Regions from separate parts of the Bacillus sp. BC08 genome, predicted to be linked through region 2. Evidence: riboswitches for the same ligand, from Rfam matches in the RefSeq annotation. Region 2 holds a riboswitch; the other holds the start of a gene.
The links. A riboswitch is a leader RNA that binds a small molecule or an ion and turns the genes downstream of it on or off. The one in region 2 is predicted to bind S-adenosylmethionine.
Positions count from the first base shown of each region.

Region 1: it holds a riboswitch for S-adenosylmethionine, as region 2 does, so the genes downstream of both, ACXVYO_RS06310 (M20 family metallopeptidase) here and ACXVYO_RS10255 (cyclase family protein) in region 2, are expected to answer to the same signal.

Region 1 covers NZ_JBTGPA010000027.1:3,774-11,895, forward strand. The annotation lists gene ACXVYO_RS06300 (alpha/beta fold hydrolase) at 1-695, opposite strand, end outside; gene ACXVYO_RS06305 (TetR/AcrR family transcriptional regulator) at 753-1,319, opposite strand; gene ACXVYO_RS06310 (M20 family metallopeptidase) at 1,509-2,714, opposite strand; SAM riboswitch class I at 2,803-2,904, opposite strand; gene ACXVYO_RS06315 (AAA domain-containing protein) at 2,980-5,289, opposite strand; gene ACXVYO_RS06320 (VOC family protein) at 5,401-5,793, shown strand; gene ACXVYO_RS06325 (hypothetical protein) at 6,072-6,395, shown strand; gene ACXVYO_RS06330 (M56 family metallopeptidase) at 6,433-8,122, opposite strand, start outside.
Region 2 covers NZ_JBTGPA010000030.1:124,132-132,253, forward strand. The annotation lists gene ACXVYO_RS10245 (nucleotidyltransferase domain-containing protein) at 1-599, opposite strand, end outside; gene ACXVYO_RS10250 (PRK06851 family protein) at 721-1,830, opposite strand; SAM riboswitch class I at 1,979-2,091, shown strand; gene ACXVYO_RS10255 (cyclase family protein) at 2,176-2,808, shown strand; gene ACXVYO_RS10260 (hypothetical protein) at 2,836-3,216, opposite strand; partial or broken gene ACXVYO_RS10265 (ATP-binding protein) at 3,441-3,911, opposite strand; gene ACXVYO_RS10270 (S-adenosylmethionine decarboxylase related protein) at 4,096-5,361, opposite strand; gene ACXVYO_RS10275 (DUF2642 domain-containing protein) at 5,598-6,266, opposite strand; gene ACXVYO_RS10280 (spore coat protein) at 6,445-6,888, opposite strand; gene ACXVYO_RS10285 (spore coat protein) at 6,910-7,443, opposite strand; gene ACXVYO_RS10290 (helix-turn-helix domain-containing protein) at 7,680-7,919, opposite strand; gene ACXVYO_RS10295 (hypothetical protein) at 8,099-8,122, shown strand, end outside.

The DNA.
Region 1 (8,122 bases), on a different contig from region 2:
TTTGAAATAAGTGGTAACCTATATCCCTTACCTCCAGGAATCACTGGCATGAGCCCTCTTCGCATACTCATCACAAGCAAGCCTAATCCTGCTATCTGCTCTGTACTCCCTGTTTTACTACTACCGACTACAGTTGGCGGATTAATTACAGAAAGCGGATAACCTACTGCTGATGCCTGGTGACGGATATAAAGATCTGCTAAAAATTTTGTTCTCTCATATGGATTTTTTATTTTCAAATCATTGTTTCCTTCTTTAAACACATCAATTGCAATCTTGCTATTTTTATCATCAAAGGGACTCATATAACCTACAATATGAATAAATTGTTGCAAACCCTTCAATTGATGAATGCTTTTAGCTAATTCACTAATGTGTTTGGCGCCATTTAAAAATACGGAAGCTGCCTCTTTACTTGTCGCTTGAATATCCATGGGGCCTCCTGCGTGAATAATCACATCCGTTTTCAATACCCTCTCCTTATCTTCAGCACTTAGACCTAAATCTATTTTCGTCAAATCACCTTCAATAAAGTGCATAACTACCTTTTTTAAGATGCCTCTTTCTTGAAAAATGCGTATTGCTTTACTTTTCGACCTCACTAAAAGAAGAATTTTAACATCCTCTTTGGCTAATTCTTTCACTAATTGCTTTCCAATAAAGCCTGTTCCACCAGTTAAAAATACTGTTCTCATATAAAATCTCCTTTTTAGTACTATTTAGTACTAATTTGATGTAAAAAAAAAGCTTCTTTATCGAAGCAATTTTAAAAAATGATCTGCTGTTTTCGTGATTACAGTTGCATCCTTCAATGTTTCTGAAATAAATAACGCTCCTTCAAGATTTGTAATAAAAAGGGATGCAACCTCATCAATATTAATCGTATTTCTGAATTCTCCATTCTCTACCCCTTGTTTAAGTAATAGAGAAACTTTCTTTTGTAATCCTGTAAAAAAAAGACCTATTTTTTCTTTTATTTGCGTGGCCTGTGTAGGACTTTGAATATAAAGAGTAATAAATGGACAGCTTCCCTTATACTCTCTCGACTGAACTCCTTGTGATAATTGCTTTAAAAACAGTTGGATACGATCTTCAACTAAAAATTGGTTCTGAGAAAGTACGTCATCAATTGCAGATTGATACATTTCAATCCAATAATCAACGACCCCTTCTAATAATACTTCCTTATTAGAAAAGTGATAATACACATTAGACTTTGAAACTTTGCTTACACGTACTAATTCATCCATACTTGTATAAGCAAACCCTTTTTCTAAAAATAATGTTGCAGCTACTTCAATCACACGTTTTTGATTCATTAATTTTACCTTTGTCATAAATAGAACTATATAGTACTAATTTAAATATTGCAAGCATTTATGTTAATTTTGAAAAAATTTTAATTAAAAAAGTTCCCCTAACATTGATTTTACTGCAAAAAATCTTAGCATCAGCGTTACGCAAAAAAGAAAAGGAGTGGATTTCCCCCCACTCCTCCTTACAATCACTTACCCCTGATTCCTCTGCGCCTCTCTAAACTCTTCCTTCACCTTCTCTAACAGCCCTTCTTCCGTAATTAATCGATACGCTGTATGTGCTAGTGCTTTTGCCGATGTAATTAATGCTTTGTCTCCTAATTCTGAACGGGCTGCTTCTCTAAATTCATTCGTATGTGCAATTAAATCGTCTGGACCGATTTTAATATATGGATGAATTGTCGGTACGACTTGGCTTACGTTTCCTGCATCTGTTGAACCGATGCCAAATCTTTCTTTCCGATTTACGTCTTCACCTTGTAATTCTAGTTCTTCGGCTACGACGTCATTAAATGTTTTTGTTACGAGTAGTTCATCGATTTCATTTTGGAATTGATGGATTTTCACTTTCGTACCCGTTGCTAATGCTGCTCCCTCTGCGATGTTTCTTACTTTCTCTGTTACTTCCGCACATCTTTTTCTCGTTGCTGCGCGGATGAAGAACCTTGCTGCGGCGTAGTCAGGAATAATGTTAGGTGCTTTTCCGCCCTCAGTAATAACGCCATGAATTTTCACGTCTGACGGAAGTTGTTGGCGAAGTGCATTAATGCTGTTATACAGCTGGATAATCGCATCTAATGCGTTAATTCCTTCTTCTGGTGAAGCTGCGGCGTGAGCTGTTTTTCCGTAAAAGTGAAAATCAAGTGGATCGACTGCTAGTGATGGACTCGTTGTCGCTGTTTTTCCGCTCGGATGAATCATAAGTGCCGCATCAACATCTTTAAATAAACCAGCTTTTACATAACTCGATTTTGCGCTACCGTTTGGCCCGCCTTCTTCTGCTGGCGTTCCGAATACGACAACTTCCCCGCCAATTTCTTCAAGCGTTTCTGATAATGCGATCGCTGCCGCAACGCTAATTGTGCCAATCAAATTGTGACCACACGCATGACCGAGTCCTGGTAAAGCGTCATACTCAGCTAAAAATGCAATGACTGGACCTTGTTTACCTGAACTTTTTCGCGCGATAAAACCTGTTTCATGTCCAGCAATATTGTGTTGTAATTGAAATCCTGCACTCCCTAGCAATAGACTCAACGTTCTTGATGCGTAAAACTCTTGGTTACCAATCTCCGGATTCGCATGAATATCGTGACTTGTTTCTATGTACTTTTCCTTATTTCTTTCAATACTCTCTTCAATTGTTTTTCTTTGTGACGTTACTCCAGTCGCTCCCATTTTTCTTCCCCCTTATATTTTCACATAAAAAAGCCTCTTTCTAAAAGATAGAAAGAGGCTTCTGCATATACAGTCAAAATGAGCTTCTTTCTTATCTTTCAAGTTACCTTGCTGGAATTGGCACAGTATTCATAACGAATCCGCTGCCGAGGTGTCATAGGGCCAGTCCCTCAACCTCTCGTGATAAGAATTTTCATAAAATTATATTAAATTACATTCATTCTAAGTTCATTTCGATTAAAAGTCAAGGAATTCCTATCCGAATTTACCGAATATCTAAAAATCCTTTTAACACACCAATTGTTTCTGGTGCTTGCAGCCTTGCACATACGTACGGAAATTCCATACTGCCTTCAAACATCATTTGAGATGTGAGCGGTGCCCCTGCCCAAAAGATTTCATCATCGATTACGATAAACGGGAATGCTTTATTTTGTCTTTGTAACTTTACATTTTTTAACGGAACTGGTCCATCACTATACACTGTTATTTGCGCATTTGTACGCATTAACGCTTGCCATACTCGTTTATCCACTTGCTTTGTACTTGGAAGTGAAATAATAATTTTTCGTTTTGCAGCTAAAATATCTTTCAATAACCCTTTCGGTTCTTCAAGATTCATTTCCATAAACCAGCGTAAACGTTTCGAAATTTTTCGTTCCCACAATTGTCTTGATGTCGTACGATCATACACATCTCCATGACGTTCTATATGAGCTGTTAATTGTGATAACGCTTGTTTTCTTGAAAGGTTTTTACGCATATAATGACAATCTGATAATTGAATGAACTTCCCTCTCGCTCTCGTTACAGCTACATTGACGAGGCGATGGTTTTTATGGTCAAAGAATAACACACCAGGTCGTTCTTGCGGGTAACTATCCACTGTATCAAAAATCATCATATCTCTTTCAGACCCTTGAAACTTATGAACCGTCGCTGCTAAAACAGGTATGTTTTGATATTTCGTTCTCTGCAACATTTCTCTAATGCACGTTGATAAAAAGCGGGATTGTGCTCTGTAAGGCGTAACAACACCGATCGATTGAACACCATCTAACAGTCCGATTAACATCATTTGCATCGCTACTAAACCAGACATAATGTTAAAACGAGAACCTGAAGCAGCGTCCTTTAACGAAAAGGCTCCCATTAGACTCGTATCAAATAAAACGCTCGCCTCATTTGCGAACGGTTGCAATTGCGCAAGTTCTTTACGGTCTGAAACAGACGGATGATCGTATACTCTATTTTTATAAATAAACGAATTTGTAAACTTCGATATATCCGCATGCATACGTCTTTGTTCCTGCAACATAAAGAGGTTCGGATGTGCTTCTGATTTATTGACAGACTCAACAATCCCCGCATGGTAAAACATATCTTCCCCGAGCCATTTGCGAACGAGTTCATGGTTCGCCATCGCAATTGGAGGTAACTGTAAAAAGTCACCACATACGACGATGCGTTTTCCAAGTGAAGCAGCTAATGCAATTTGCGGAACATATGCCATACTTACTTCATCTACGACAACTAAATCAAATGTACGCTCATAAATCAATGAATCAATGGCACATTTCGATAAAGTTGCGCCAATTACTTTCGCATTTTCAATGTATTCTTTTTCTACTTCTTTAATTTTCGCTTTTTGCTTTCGAAGATCACTTTCAATCTCTTGTATACGCTTCTTATCAGCAGAAGTCGCTTTATATGATAAAATCTTTTCACGAAGATCTTGTCGTGTTTCCTCTAAATAGAGTCTTTCTTCTCCCCATGATCCGTTCGTCGTTTCAACTAACTTCGACGTAAGCAACGTTTCATGATTTCGTATATGTTCATGTTGACTATAACCGTAACGAACAATTTCGCCAGGCGTCCATTTCTTTTTCTTCTCAATTTGCTTCGTTACTTCACTCATTAATACGTCCACTGCCGCATTACTATGAGCTAATACAAGTACCGATTTTCCTTTTTGATAATGCGCCGAAATAATACGTGATAAATTGTAAGACTTCCCTGTTCCAGGTGGTCCCCACACGTACGTTGTCGGATTGTAAAACGAACGATACGCCAATTCATTTTTCGGATTTTTCATCTTCTCAATATGTTTCGGACTGCTCGTCCCATCAACAAGACGCTTTATACGATTACGTTTTAACTTATCTTTATGTGCCTCTTTCAATCGCTCTTGTAGTTGCTCTAACAATTGCCACGGTTCACTGTATAAAACAGCTTCTCGTATTTCACCTTGTATATAGTCATTTAATTTCAGTTCTATTTCTAATCCATGTACAGATAATACTTCTCCTGTCGCTTCCTCACCATCAAACTCAATTCGAATTGGTGAACCTTCAGGTAAGCTTACTTCCGAAATAAGCTGAAATACGTATACCGTACTTTCATAATCTGTATATAAAAAACGACCATTCATGATAGAAATTTTACTACCACCTATCGTTTTCCAATGTTTAATTTCATACGCTAATGCATAGTGCCACTCTTTCATCGTTGCCGATAATGAAGGAGTTTGAGTAGGTGTATTCATCGTATAATCTCCTTCCTTCTCCCCAAACATACTTTCTCACTATACCATATAACACGCTAAAATTTGTAAGGTTTTTATCTTGCTTATTTTCTTAATTTTCAATAACATATTGTATATAATTTTCAGAAAGAAGGAATCTACATGCCAGTTAGAAGAATTGAACACGTTGGACTTATGGTTGCAAACTTAGAAACATCTATTTCATTTTATGAAAAAGTAGTCGGCTTACAACTCATTAAACGTATGGGGCACCCGAATCCAGACTTAAAACTCGCTTTTTTAGGTGTAGAAGAATCGAAGGAAACGATACTAGAACTCATTGAAGGCTACAACTCTTCTCTTCCCGCAGAAGGAAAAGTACATCACATTTGCTTTAAAGTGGATTCATTAGAGGATGAAATCGAAAGACTAAAGAAACAAAAAGTAACCTTTCTACTAGGAGAAGAAATTGAAACATTACCAGATGGAACACGTTACATATTCTTCGCTGGTCCTGATGGAGAATGGATTGAGTTTTTTGAGACGGAGAGATAAAGTGAAACTTTAATCAGTGGGGGTTTTGTTCATCCCCCACTGATTATTAGTTGAACCAATCGGGCTTTTACGGGCAGTTGATCTCCCACCTAACTTCTTTGCTCCAACTGAATTTTGAGGTGGGAGTTTTACTGTCCGTTAACGCGGGATAAAGTAAGACTTTAAGATAGAAAAGGAGCCGGAATTCCGGCCTTTGTTTTTAACTAGTAACAAGGGAATATAGCTTCAATCCGAAGAATCAACTATATTAAAAACAATCATTTTATTAGGAGTAAAGAATGATCGATACAATCTATATTATTATTTTTTGGATCCTTATACTCTTTCCAATCCTGTATGTAATTAAGATAAAACACTGGAATTTAAAAGTAGTTGCCGTATTTGTTGGAAGAATTCTATTAAGTATTATCTTTTTCATAAATGGAATAGCTTTAGGAATGCAACGAAATTGGTCAGAGCCTCCCTATGAAACAGAATGGGATTTCTTTATAAAGTCTTTATTACACGGTAAAACTGATGCATTTATACACTTGTTACTTCTCGTTATTACCATTACTTTAGACTTAGTTATTACATTTTATTATATTAATAAAAAGAAATAGGGTGTTCTCCCCTATTTCTTTTCTTGAGATTTTGTTATTATTTCAAAAAGGAAATCATAATTTTCTCTAGTTCAGCCTTATTTAACACATCATCAATAATTACAACTTGATAAGAACTGTCCTTTTCTTTTGCAGGAACAATCATTTTCATGCCCTTTATATTACTTCCATTCATTTTACCAAAGGTGAATTGTGCTCCTTCCAGTTCATAATTTTCTACCTTGTCATTGTCATTAATCCACTGATAAAATGGATCTCTTCCTCTTTCTAAAATGGCAGATTGATAAATTGTATAACCAAACTCCCCAGCTCTATATTCTGAACTCATGATAGGATCCAACTTTTTGGTTGTAATGATTGGTTCAATTTTTTCCCTCTTCAGTTCATAACCTTTTGCTACATAATTAGGTTTCTTGATTGGAAAATCAAATGGACGAGATGTGAAATGCGAATAAATTTTCCCCCATAATGGTTCAATAGCTTTACTATTCTCCTCTAATTTTTTTTGATCGTCTAGTTCTAAATCTTCAGGTTTCCCTACTGATCTTATCTTCTTATCTATGATATATTCCTCTGTTTGCAACTTGATGAATTTATCAAATTCTTCTTTTGTTAACAGATTCTGTGCCACTTCCATTTCTTCAAGTAAATATTCATATCGCCCCTCAGAAACATGAAATTCTGCAAATGCTTGTTCTTTTGTACCAATCATCTTTTCTACAATTTGCTGAATAGGAACTTTAGCTTGTGCTTTTACTTTTTTTAAATTATTTTTCACTTCCGTTGGTTCTTTCTGCAGGTTAGTCGATATATCTGCATGTGCATTTAATAAAGATACAGATGATACAGCAAGAATAGCAACAACTCCAAATGCAGACCAATGATAAGAGTTCTTTTTAAATTTTTTAATCATAAGAATTCTCCTTTTTAATGTTCTTTTATTTCTACTTAAGTTCGCTAAGCTTGGTACTTGATAATAATTTGAGTAGTGTTCTAACAGGGTAATAATAGTATGACCATATGCAAGTTTTTCCTCTGAATCTATATATGTAAGAGCTAATGCATCACACGCCAGTTCCTGATCTTCCCGCATGCATGAGTAAGCATACCAAAGAATTGGGTTAAACCAGTTTAGAATCAGTAAGATATGCATAAGCCAATTTACACCAACATCTCTTCGTTTAATATGAGCTAATTCATGATGAAAGATATATCGTAACTGTTGCTCCTCCAATACTTTCATATGTGCACTTGACAATAACAACCTTGGTCTTAGGAATCCGAAAACAGTTGGACTTGTAATTTCCCCAGCTAAGAGGAGTGGGATATCTCGCTTAACGGACATAGATTCCTTACAGCTCTCAAAGATTTTACTAATCTTTTCATCTGTAATAACGGGTTGCTTTTTTATGTAAAAAAGTAAACGCTTATTCATAATGATGGTGGCAAAACATAAAATGATAACCCCAGCAAGCCAAATATATAAAACGATTTTATAAAATGAATACGTTTCATCATTTTGCTTTTCATTATTATGCGTTTGTTTCTTACTTTTCTCAGCTGTTTGTGTAGAACCATATGTATAGGTGCCTTTATTTGTGATTACCTTTGTATCACCTATAGCTGGCGATCCTTGTATACGATTTATAGAGTCTTGGTGAAAGGTAACTGGAGTTCCATTACTGTACGAAAGAATGGAATAGATACTGTAGGAACTATCTAGTGAC
Region 2 (8,122 bases):
TTTTTCTTTATTAACAACTGTTCAATTTCATCTAGTACGCTACGTTCTAATGATAATTCTGTAATCAATCGATCGAATTCTACAGGAGGCAAAGTTGTTTTCTCCTCTAACCACTTACAAGCTAAAATAGGACGTAATACATAAAAGTACTTTTTCAATTTTACATTCTCACCTTGCAAAAATTCACGATAATTTTTTGAAGCCATATGTAAGTAATGATATATCGTTGCTTTTGGATCAAATTGCTTATCACTCATTTGCTGAAGCTGTTCTGGAAAATGAGTGTTTTTCGAATAAAAAATCGGTGATCGAATCCATTCAAGTAAAGCTGGGTTTGACTTTGCGAATAGTTGTAACGCCTTTTTAATATCCCATCCACTTATATCTAAATCGTCACTAATCGGATACTCAATTACATCTCGTTTATCATGAATTGATAAATACCACTCTACGGGATGCATATAAACAAATCTAACATCATAATCGCTATCTTTCGATGGAAACCCCCAAGCACGACTCCCTGATTCTACCGCAAATAAAATTTTCACATCATTCTCTTTTTCAATTCTTTCTAACTCCGCTCTAATTTTCTCTCTCATTTCATACCCTCTCCATTTTTTGATTATTTCCTTGGAAATTCGACAAATATATTACTAAGTTTACTACATACTAAAATAGCTGTCAGAAAATTCCCGACAGCCTATCAAAATGCTTCATTTTTTACTTGTTCTTTTCTGATACACTAACCGCAATTCGTTCAAACTCTTTTTGAATCTCCTCTTTATATGCATCTACTTTTGAAAAATCCATAGCAGTAATATAAATTCGTTCTAATTTATCACGAACTGATTTCGCTTTCGCTAAGAAAGACATCGCCTCATTCATTTTTGCTTTATATTGAATCGAAACATCGCGAATTTCTGTCGCATACTTCTCATCCGTCCCTGGTGTCACAATAAGGGCATACATATCTATAATTTCATCACCTTCGCGGCTTGGAAAATATTCATGTGGTGCGGTGCTATCAAAAATTGCAAACCCTAATTCTCTTACGATAACCATATCAAGACTATTGGGGTCAAATCCACAATGATATACTTCAACTTCAAAGCCTTTTTCTTCTGCTGCCTTAGCTAATTTTTTGAGCATTGTTGATTTCCCAGAGCCTGGGCGTCCTTTTATAAAATAACGATGTGGTAATCCTTCTGTTAAATTAGGAACAAAATCAACTGCTCCTTTCGGTGTAGCCGCTCCTAAAAAACGATGTTTCACAAGCGATTGTTTCCCGCCTTTATCTGTAAATAGCTTCTGAATCAGCTGATCAGTTAGTTCATTTGCTTTATTAAAATCAATATTATTAATATATATTTTCTCCCACTCATCATGTATAACTAGTGCCTCGTTAAAACAAGCGTAAGCAGTTTGAAAAGCCTTGCTTGCTTCTGAAACAAATCGTTCAATTTCTACCTTCTGCTTTCTTAATTTATCTGAGTCCCAAGCAACCCCTAAATTGATATACTCCTCAACAACTCCTGGCGTTTTCGGTTCGATAACATGCGGAGATGTTCCATCAACAATTCCTACTTTTAACTTCGGGATAATGACACCATCAACCGATTTATTATCGGAAGAACAATGTAAAAATTCAATATCATATCCTTTTTCAACCCATTCACGACCTATTGCCTTAATTAAAGAAGATTTCCCGGTTCCAGGACCACCCTTTAAAATAAATAATCTGTCTAACCCTTTCAAATTCTCATCGTATAAATTATGAAATCCTCTAGCTGTATTTCCACCAGCGTAATAATTCAATACATTCCCTGTCACTGCACTCACTCCTTCGCAGCATTCTATTTACATAAGCTACAATATGCGAGCAGCTTTATTTGGGTGAATACCTATTTTATATTGCGCAAAAAAAGGAAATGAATTACAATTTAAATACAATGAATATTCAGAACTAAAATTTAATATGTCTTTATCAAGAGAGGCAGAGGGACCGGCCCTTTGACGCCCAGCAACCTCAGTTTATACAAACTGAATAGGTGCTAATTCCTGCAAAATGCATTGCATTTTGAAAGATAAAACGTAACTATTGTGTGCAAAACTCATCTTTCTTGATTATGAAAGGTGAGTTTTTTTATTTTAAAACATATATTGGAGGTATTTAAAGTGAAAGTAATTGACCTATCACAAACATTTGAAAACAATATGTCCCAATTCCCTGGAACACCAAAAATCAATTTAGGAGCCATTACAAGCGTTGAAGAGACAGGCTATCAAGTTACAGATTTTCATTCTGTCGTCCATGTTGGCACACATTGTGATGCTCCTGCACATTTCATTTCAGACGCAACGACTATTGACCAACTCCCCCTTGATCAATTTGTAGGCGAAGCCGTTCTTATCGATGTAACTCATATTCAAGAGCGAAAGTTACGTAAGGAAGTATTGCATAATGTTGATATACAAGAAGGGGATATTGTTATTTTCCATTCCAATCTATCTACTAAATGGAATACAGAAGCGTATGAAAAAGAAGCTTTTTATCTTTCTGAAGAATTAGCCGAAGAACTAGTTCAATTAAAAGTAAAATCGGTCGGTTTAGATTTTATTTCTCCTGACGAGGTAACGACAGAAACATCACCAATTCATCACATACTACTTGGGAATAATATTTGTTTAATTGAAAACTTAACAAACTTAGATGCCATTCACACGAAGCGTTTCTTCTTCTCAGCGGCACCTTTAAAAATTAAAGATAGCGACGGTGCTTTCGCAAGGGCATTCGCTGTAATTTTTTAAACAAACTATACAAAAAAGCAAAGATCATCATTGACCTTTGCTTCTATTTTTTTTATTTAAACTAAGAAAGAATTGCTCAACACGAGGACGTAACCAAGCCAAATAATCTTTCTCTTTCTTCTTTGTACAAGCTATTTCTTCCCCATCTACCATTCCGACAAGCTCTAGCTCTAACAGTTGCCTCGTAAATGCTAACATATTTATTTCTTCGTCTGGATACTCTTCTTTTAATTTCTCCTCAATTTCTCCCAATAAAAAACCGTCACGCATCATTGCCAATGCATCAATCCAAAGTGGCGGCATTTCATATTTTTCTCCTGTAATTGTATCTTTGACAATATAATTCTTTTGCTCTTTTCGAAATTGAATCGTGTGCAAGCATACAGTCGAATTTAATGTTAATTCCATCATACCACCTCTTTCATAATATCTGCATAGAAAAAAGGATGCGCGTGCACCCCTTCTTTTCCTAACACTACCGAACCGTTACATGAATAACAAATCTCATGTCGATATTTTCCTCCATTATAAACGAAGTATTTTATAAAAAAAACCCTTCTTTAAACATTTTATAAAATGTTTATATTTACACAACAAGAACACTTTTCTGAAAAATATTTTCTTCTAGTGCATTATACTGTCGGTAAAGAAATTTCCACTTTCGTTCCTATTCCCACGCTACTTTGAATCGCGATACTTCCTTGATGTTCCTTAATAATTTTAAATGTAATCATTAATCCAAGTCCCATACCATTTTCCTTTGTTGTGTAAAAAGCCTTTCCAACCTTCTCTAGCTTCTCCTTCTCTATACCAAAGCCTTGCTCATCAACAGACATGCACAAATGCCCTTCAGTTTTTCGATATGCACGGATATGAATATCTCCACCTTCTGGCATTGATTTTATTCCATTTTTAATAATATTTAATAACACTTATTTTAATCGTTTATCATCACCATTTATAACAGGTAAATTCCCATCTACTTGCGAATGAAATCCCACTCTATACTACACTGCATAACTTTCCATTAGCTGTACAACATATAAAAGGATTGCTCGTATATTACACCATTCATAATTTATTGGCTTTAGTTTCCCTAACAAATCCGTTAATTTTTTTAAATACTTTTAAAGCTTCTCTTTCCTCATAAAGTAAGCTTATAACTTTGTTCATATAAATACTCCTCATGATCAATACAAAAACTCTACATATTATCTTACTTTCAGAGCAATATGTAACCTTATAACGCGAAAAGGAAGGAGATTCCTCCTTCCTTTTCGTCACAACTTATATCCATCTTACCCGATCATGTAGCAGTCCATCCGTAAAATCATTTCCCCCTACTACAAAATCCTTCATATATAAATTTAAATATTCTCCATACTTACTTTCTGTATTTAATAATAATTCCTCTACATAATAGGCACCTTGTTTAAAGTTATCGAAAAGTAAACTACACAAACCAGCATAAATTCCGCATCCTACTTGAAAGTAAGTTGCATTTGTTTTATATTTACGAAAAACTTGACTGCTATTCATCACGTTATACATATATGTCTCGCTATTTTCATAAACGAGTAATACACCAACTAAATCCTCGCCAGCAATCTCTTCTTCCGCTGGATTAAATACTTTACGATTCCAGTTCCATAAATCTTCTACCTTATCTAAATTCTTCCTAATTACATTTGTTGTATACTCGTTAATTCGGTAAAGAAACCCAACTTCCATATTGAAGTTTTTCCCTAAAATTAAAACTTCCTCATGTGGCATTAAACAACCATAAAACTCTTTCTCTCCTAACTTTACTTTATACTCTGAAGCATATACATCTTCATAAAAATAAAGGGGACGATGATGACTCATATACATCGGATAACTCCATATCGCTTCATCTAGAAATCGCTCTACTGCCCATGAAGCATACAGTGTATGAGGCTTTATTAGTGCTGTATCATTCAAAAATGACGTATCATGTTCTACTATATAGCATGCTCTTGGCTTTTCATTTTGGCGCTCCTTCATAAGTTCAACAACCATCCACTGAACAACACCTGGATTCATACCTGAGCCTATAATTGCTTTTGTATTTGTAAACTTCTCTTTCTCCTTCTCAAACCTCGTATATCTTTCCGTAAGCTGAAAGCCGATTAAACTATCGTCCTGATCTACTGCCTCATTTTCCAAAGCTGAATTAATATAACAAATTCCAAGTTCATTACAACAACTTAATACTCTGATTGTATCTGCCCCTGAAACATCAATAACAACACTCGTACTACTTTCTTTTAAATGCTGTTTAAATGTCACTACATCTTGGAGGTCTATTTCGTATAAAAACAATTGATTTTTTAAATTTGGAAACAACTCATCATAATAAGTCCTATCTTTTTGTTTTATATCAACTAAATGAAATGTAACATTCTTTATCGTTTCATAAATCGGGTCTTTTTCATTTACTATCGCTTGATTTAAAATTGCTAAAACTGCTTTTGCTGCTCCACCAGCACTACCAAGTAATGTAATCGATAACGAATTCGGAAACTGCTCCACCAACAAAACCCCTTTAATATAGTAGTTAAGCAGTTCTCCCTCAAAAAACAAATTGAATATATGAAAAAATGGCTCGTACATATTTTATATAATTTTGCACAAGATTAGCTCTTCATAGATAAAGCTAACATATTTCTATTCAATTCATTTTTCCCCTCATATTCAAATCGAGCTAAATAAATAGGCTCGACCTTTTCTTCTGCATATAAAAGAAAAAGCCAGCCCTTTCAACTAGCTTACGGACAATGGACAGATTTTACATGTTGAATATTTACATACATTTTTGCATCACGTGCTTTTAATATTTCAATATGCCCTTCATCAATCTTCGCCATTTTTCCGATCTTATTAGATCCCTCACCTAAATCGAACACCATGATTTTGCCAGACATTTTAATAAGCTGTTCTTCAAATGTTCTAGCTAACGTAATATTTAATGGATTTACGGGGAGTTCATTTTTATTGAGGGCATAAGGCACTTGATTTTCTTTATACGGAATTAACCATTTCAAGTGTTTTAAAGATACATATACAGTTTTATAAACTGGACTATAAAAAACAATATAATCGTTCATTACGCTTGTAACATAACCATGTATTGGAGCATTTCCAGCTACATAAATTTCTGTAAAAATCCCTTTAGAGGTACTTAATACTTTTCTCAAAGAAATTGAAGGGGACTCCCTCTTAATTACAGAATCAACATCTGGTTTTGATATTTCTTCATCATGTGGTCTTAAAAATTTATAATATTGGACATGGTATAAAGATATATATACGTAATCTTGTCCATTATAAAGAACAACAATATCATTTCCTACGTCTATTAATACACCTTTAAATCTTTGTTCACCGATTAATTTAACATATATATTTTCTCCAATACTTTTGTTTAACTCATTCATCTATATCCTCCTTCCTATGAAATTACAATTTCCCTGTCTTTTATTCTAAAAATAATCAGGGGCAATGCTCTGTTTTTTAATAGTAAGAAATCCCTTTTCATATATCCAAAAATAATTACAGAGAAATATGAAATCATTCTTCATTTTCAATCATAATGCCCCTTTTATTTATTAAACATTATTCTTCTTCATTCTTTTTGTTCTTAACTATTTGACTCACACTCTTAACATGAGAATTAATTACATAAATAACCTCATAACCGTTTACTAGTGTAATATTTCCATCATGTATATCACTTAATAAACCTTCCACACACTCTGGTCCACCACGATTAATCTTTATCCATTTATACTTCAAGTCATTTAATACATCTAAAAAAGTATCTTCTTCCGCATAGAAACATGAACCATATTCTTCTTGTGCTTCTTTCACTTTTCTGACTAGACTCTTCACATGTTTCAGCTGATAATACACTAATTCTCCATGAGGTAATTGTAGTGCAAGGTAATCTTTTCCTAACAATAATAGTACACCTACTCGACTTTCCGGTCCGCGAAGATTTACTTTTACATTCTCACCGACTAACCCTTTGATTTGATCACAACATAATACATCCTCCAAATTCATACCCTCCTTTCTGTTTTATCTTCCTCTACTTGATTGTCTTAGTGCGCGAGCTCGACTTGAATTATTGCTGTTTTCATTACTTTTCTCATTGCTACTCTCATCGCTACCCTCATCACTCTCTTCACTTACTGGTGCATTATAATTAACACTCTTAATATGAGATAGTGCAATTAATACAACTTCTTCTTTAATAATCAATGTTACATAACCGCCAGAAACATCTTGTAAAATACCTTCAATTTTCTCTGGTCCACCACGGTTAATTTTCACCCAGCGGTATTTAAAACTTTGAAGTAACGTTTCAAAGTCTTCTGCAATGTCTTCTTCCGCCCATCCAAAATCACCTATTCCACCATCTTTTGTATTTTGGGTAATGCTTTTCAGATGACGAAGTTGGTAATAATGGTTTTCTCCTTTTTCATTCTCTAATCCGAAGTAGTCCGCACCTAATGATACTATTGTTCCTTTTTGAGATTCTGGTCCACCTCTGTTTACTCTTACATAAGATCCAATTAAGTCTTTCAAAAAATCCCAATGAAATAAACTCACGAGAAAACTCCTCCCATTAATTTATAAGCTTTTGCACTGATAGTATATGTATCTGTACAGGTTACGTTCTCTATGTTTGTCCTAGCTAGAAAAAAATATGCTTTTAACATGGTAGACTACTACCTATCAAAATTCCATGGAACGCCGGCGGGCTCTTTAGGCTTTTGATAGCTTTAGACAAAAAATCCCGTATGAAGATACATTTTTACATATCTTCATACGGGATTTCCCATCGTTTAATCTTCGTCTTTAACATCCATATCTTCTGGAATTGGTTCGTTTAATATTTCTTCCACTAATTGCTTATATTTTTCCATTTGTTCTAAATGTGTATTGAATTGTTCTTTATTTAATAAATATTGCTCTCCATCAAATAGCGCACGAATTTTCTTTTGCTGAATTAGCTCTTCAATATACGACTTTGGTAAATTCAAATACTCCGCAGCTTCTTCTACTGTTATATACAACGCGTTCATTCCTTTATTATTTTTTCCTATATACTGTATCTTACTTTATTTTTGTAAACAAATAAAAAAGATTTTGTAAATGCAATTTAAAAAGAAGGTGGATGCATTCCATATATTGTATAATAATATAGTAAGGATTTTTTAAATATAGAATGGTATTACCCATTTACACAAAGGAGAGTTAACATATGGCTACTCGTCACATCATTACA